2 regions of the Chromohalobacter sp. 48-RD10 genome follow, and region 2 is predicted to be linked to the other one. Evidence: predicted binding sites of a transcription regulator. Region 2 holds the regulator's gene; the other holds the start of a gene.
The links. Region 2 encodes FliA, which starts transcription of late flagellar genes. Its sites were predicted from a motif close to CTAAAGTTNNNNNNNNNNCNGCCGATA; they were not measured.
Positions count from the first base shown of each region.

Region 1: the regulator FliA is predicted to act here: its motif matches at 1,287-1,313, upstream of OP496_RS09955 (putative motility protein).

Region 1 is NZ_JARANX010000007.1:98,462-100,850, reverse strand. It holds gene pepN (aminopeptidase N) at 1-704, shown strand, start outside; gene OP496_RS09960 (hypothetical protein) at 805-1,098, opposite strand; gene OP496_RS09955 (putative motility protein) at 1,360-1,563, shown strand; gene OP496_RS09950 (hypothetical protein) at 1,617-2,228, opposite strand; gene OP496_RS09945 (HpcH/HpaI aldolase/citrate lyase family protein) at 2,274-2,389, opposite strand, start outside.
Region 2 is NZ_JARANX010000002.1:182,857-185,245, reverse strand. It holds gene OP496_RS03700 (hypothetical protein) at 1-302, shown strand, start outside; gene OP496_RS03695 (flagellar protein FlhE) at 299-730, shown strand; gene OP496_RS03690 (RNA polymerase sigma factor FliA) at 867-1,565, shown strand; gene OP496_RS03685 (ABC-type transport auxiliary lipoprotein family protein) at 1,578-2,222, opposite strand; gene pqiB (intermembrane transport protein PqiB) at 2,234-2,389, opposite strand, start outside.

The DNA of each region.
Region 1 (2,389 bases), on a different contig from region 2:
CGCGCGTCTTCGTCAAGGAGTCGCTCGCCACGGCCTTGCGCGACGAATTCTTGGCCATTCATGAAGCTCATCGGAGCGATGAGCCCTACGCGCCGGAGCCGACTCAGATCGCGCGGCGTCGGGTGAAGAATGTGGCGCTCGAATACCTGATGAGTATCGAAGACGAAGAGGGCGTGGCGCTGGCCGAGGCGCAGGTCGACGCCGAGGACAACATGACCGATGTACGCGCCGCCTTGACGATGCTGGTGCACAGCTCGCGCAGCGATATCGCGGAACCGGCGCTCAAGGCGTTCGGTGAGAAGTGGGCGCACGATCCGCTGGTGATGAACCAGTGGTTCACCATTCAGGTCACGCGTCCGCAGGAGGATGTGCTGGAACGCGTCAAATACCTGATGGCGCATCCGCTGTTCTCGCTCAAGAATCCCAACAAGGTGCGCGCGCTGATTGGTGCCTTCGCGGCGCAGAACCGCATCAACTTCCACCGCCTCGACGGCGAGGGCTATCGCCTGCTGGCGGATGTGGTGATCGAGCTCAACAGCCTCAATCCCGAGATCGCCGCGCGCATCATTACGCCGCTGACGCGCTGGCAGCGTTTCGACGAGCAGCGCCAGGCGTTGATGAAGGCCGAACTCGAACGCATTCGTGCCGAGGAACTGTCGCCCAATGTTTACGAAATGATCGAGCGGGCGCTGGCCGAAGCCTGATAGCCGACTTTGCAGGAAAAAGTGACGGCAAAACGCCGCTGCTTTGGCAGCGGCGTTTTTGCGTGGGTGGGTGTCGTGTGGGACTTTACAGCAAAGCGCCTCAGCGGATGAGCCAGCCGAGCACCAGCAAGCCGAGGAATAGCCATACGAGACCGCCGACGAAGCCACGCCGAAGAAGTGCGCGAATCCCCCTGTAAAGCATCCAAACGCCGATGATCAGCACTACCAGGTTGATGAGTGAGGGATCGACGCCCAATGAACGGGCGAGGCCGTCGAAAAAGCGGTCGATGGCTACCCACAACCCCGCGAATAGCGTAGAGAGAGCATCGATGATGGCGCGCAAGGCGTCACCGAGGAACTCGCCGAGCCAGTGGAAGAATCTATCGATCTGCATGTCACATCCTTTTTGTGAGCGTGCTTAGATGAGCGTAGCGCCCCATGTACTGTCGGCGCATGGCCGTGGACCGTCATTCTATGCGGCGAGGCGCCAGGATGGCAGGGGGCGCCTTAGGATGGGGTGGCCTTTATGCTTTTCTTCTTGCATGCTGAAGGTGTAGTGCGTGCGCTGTCGGTCGTGGGCGATGAAAGTTTGTTGCGCCCTAGCCGATAACTAGAGGGCGTAAAGCGCATTCATTCACTTGAAGGGAGGAGCTTCATGGATTCATCCGTGAACGCAGCCGTGGGAAATGCGATGGCGTTGCAACAGCATAACGCCGATCAACAGGCGCAGGCGAGCCTGCTCAAGGAGTCGCTCAACAATCAGGGGGCACACGTGTCGCAACTGATGGAAGCGGTTTCCCCCCAGCAGTCTCTGGCGACGACCGGTACCGTGGGTACGCAGATCAATACCCACGCCTAAGCTCAGGAGTGACTGGTCAAGAATGCCGTGGCGCCAAGCGTCACGGCATTTTTTCATTGCAGCGAGAGCCCGTCGTTGATCTCACGCAGGCGCTGCATGGCGTGTTCTGTAGAGAACGGTGGCTCGCGAGGGGGATCGTAGACTTCGCCGCGAGTGCCGTTGACGATCAGGTCGATGGCATAGCAGGTGTCGTCGATCACGGCCCGGTAACCCCTGACCCGCTGAAAGTGGCTCATGCCGGCGTCGCCGAGCGTGAAGACCTGGAAGTCATGATCAGCGATACGTGCCGTGGACTGCGAATGGGCGTTGGGCGGCGGTGTCAGGCAGTTGGAGATCGCGTCAGCGTCGCGGCTCGCGCCCATTCGCCAGTGTGCGGCCGTAACCTCGTTGGACCCCGGCAGTGCCAGCGTGATCAGGCGCTCGCCAGATGCTTCATCCGCAATCTGCCAACTGCCGGTATCGAAGTAACCCGATTGTGGCGCGGTGATACGCTCGAGCGAGGCATCGGCGCGCAGTGTGACCGGGTAGGGTGCCAGCGTATAGTTCGTGGTGTCTTCGTTGGCCGGGGTAGACGGCGTTTCACGGGCCCCGGTCGTGCAAGCCGCAAGCGATATGGCGGCTCCGAGCGTGGCCATTATCGTGGTGGCGATGAATATCCGTTTCATGCGCGAATTTCCTTGTGTAATAGCTAAAACTTATACCGTATCAGTCTATTGGTCGACCTTGTAGCGTGACACGGTCTCCTTGGCGGCCTGTCGCAATAGGCTGATATCGATGCCCACGGCGATGAAATCGAACCCCCAGTCGGCATAGCGTCTGGCGTCCG
Region 2 (2,389 bases):
CCTGGGAGACACTGCCACTCGCTGTCGGCGAGGTGACCGCCGCCCAGCGCTCCTCGCCGCATTGGGGCATCTGGGTGGCCTCTGGCGTGGAAGGTCTGCAACGTGCCTATCGCGAACTCAAGCAATGGTCGCAGTATGAGCGCCTGCCACATCTGCTGGTGATACGCGATCCAGCCAGCGCTGGCGATATGCCGCTTGGCAACCTGGTGAATACGGCGCGCCGCTTTCTGGCGGTCGAGCTCTACGTCGACCCCGCCGATTGGCTGGCGCATACACTGCCCTCAAGCGAGCGCCGCTCGTGAAATCCCTGGGCTGCGTCATGGCATTGCTGGTCGCGATCGGTGCCGCGCTGAGCATGACGCCATTCGCGCAAGCTGTCGAAGCCGGCAGCTGGGCGGTGACACTGCCACGTGGACCGCTGCTGACGACGCCGGGGCGTGACGAGCGAACGTCACCTCTGCGCCCGCCCGAGTCCCACACGGTCGGCGATGGCCGTATCACGCGGGTGTCCTGGCGTTACACCACGCAGGAGCCGAGCGATGTGCGGGCGTGGCTGTGTCATCCGCGTCGTTGTGTCGAAATGGCCACGCGTCGCGGGGGGACGCAGGCGCTGGAGGGGCTTTCCGCTAGAGGGCCTTTTGTACTGTGCTTTCGGCGCGCCACCTCCGGGAAAGCATCGCACACGGGCGTGCGCATTGAGGACTTGCAACTGATCGTGAATTACCGCTGAGAGGATGCGGTGAAGACGAATTCGGGAAAAGACCCATCAAGCGGGGGTTATTCCGGCCTTGGCTGGCAGGTCGGAAGCTCGATAATGTCAGCGGGCGTCGCGTCGAGCGTCGACCCGAACATCCGAGGCGATAGAGATGTATACGGCACAGGGCAAAATCGATCAACGTGCACTGCTGGAGCAATACACGCCGCTCGTGCGGCGTCATGCGCTGGCATTGCAAGTACGCTTACCGGCCAGTGTCGAACTCGATGATTTGATTCAAGCCGGCATGGTGGGGTTACTCGACGCGCTGGAACGCTTCGATACCGCCCAAGGGGCGAGTTTTTCCACTTTCGCCAATCAGCGTGTGCGCGGCGCGATGATCGATGAACTGCGCAGTCGCGACTGGATGCCGCGCAGTGTACGGCGCAGCGTACGGGCGTTGGATCAGGCGGTACACAAGCTCGAGCAATCGTTCGGACGTGCCCCGGACGAGCGCGAAATCGCCAGCGCTCTGGATATGCGCGTCGAGGAATATCATCAGTTGTTGCTGGATGCCAATAACGGTTATCTGCTGGGCTTCGACGAGGTCGTGTCTGAGCTCGGCGAGCCGCCGGCAGGCGAAACCGCCCCGGCGACTCCGCACGAGGCCTTGTTGAAAGGTGATGCGCGCACCCATCTGGTCGAGGCCATCGAGCAACTTCCCGAACGTGAAAAGCTGTTGCTGGGGCTTTATTACCAGGAAGAGCTCAACCTCAAGGAAATCGGTGCCGTGTTAGGCGTCAGCGAATCGCGGGTATGCCAATTGCATAGCCAGGCCGTGGCACGTCTCAGGGGGCGGCTCGCAGCCTGAGGCCCGCGAGGTTCATTCTTTCTCTGCCGTGATGGCTACCTCCACGAGGGTATTGGCCAAACGATCGCCAAGGGTACCCCAAGCCGAGCCCAGTGCTCGCACCAGCGCAGGATAGCCATCGTCTTTCAGCGGACGCTCGATCTCGAAGGACTCGCGCGACAGCGTGCGGTCGTTATCGTCACGGACACGCCACTGGCCGCCGACCACGGCCATACCGTCGTTGCGACCCTGGAAGCGGTCGACGTCGAGCTGGACATGCAGCGCCGGCGAGGGCGCTTCGGCGGACTGGCCGCGACGCAGCACGTCGGCGTTGGGCAGTGCCTGACCGAGATGCTGGCGCATGCGTTCCTGCAGTTGGCGATCAAGGGGTTCGGCCCATAGGTGGTGGCGTGCCTGATGGATGCGGATGTCATCGAGTTGCATGACGATGCCGTCATCCTTCAGGTAGTTAGCCATGCGCGGTGGTGCGAGCGAGATACTGCCCCTGAAGTCGCTGCCGGCGACATTGATATTTTGCGTTTCACTGGGGAGCGTATAGCGGGACTGGTCGATGCCTTGTCCGGCACAGCCGACCAGAATCGACATGCAAAGTCCCATCCCGGCGGCAGCGAGAAGCCGCACCGGGCGTGTCAGGCGTTCGGCATGAGTGAATGCCATCGTCATCTCGGTCATTGGCGTGGAGCCCTCGGTTGCGGATCAGGAGCGTCTTCGCTGTCGAAGATCAGAGCGTTGGGCTTCTCGCTTAGCGTGCGTGCTACGGGTTGCAGGTCGCGCATCAATGACTCGAGCCGCGAGAGCGTATCGTTGAGTTCCCGGTAACCCTG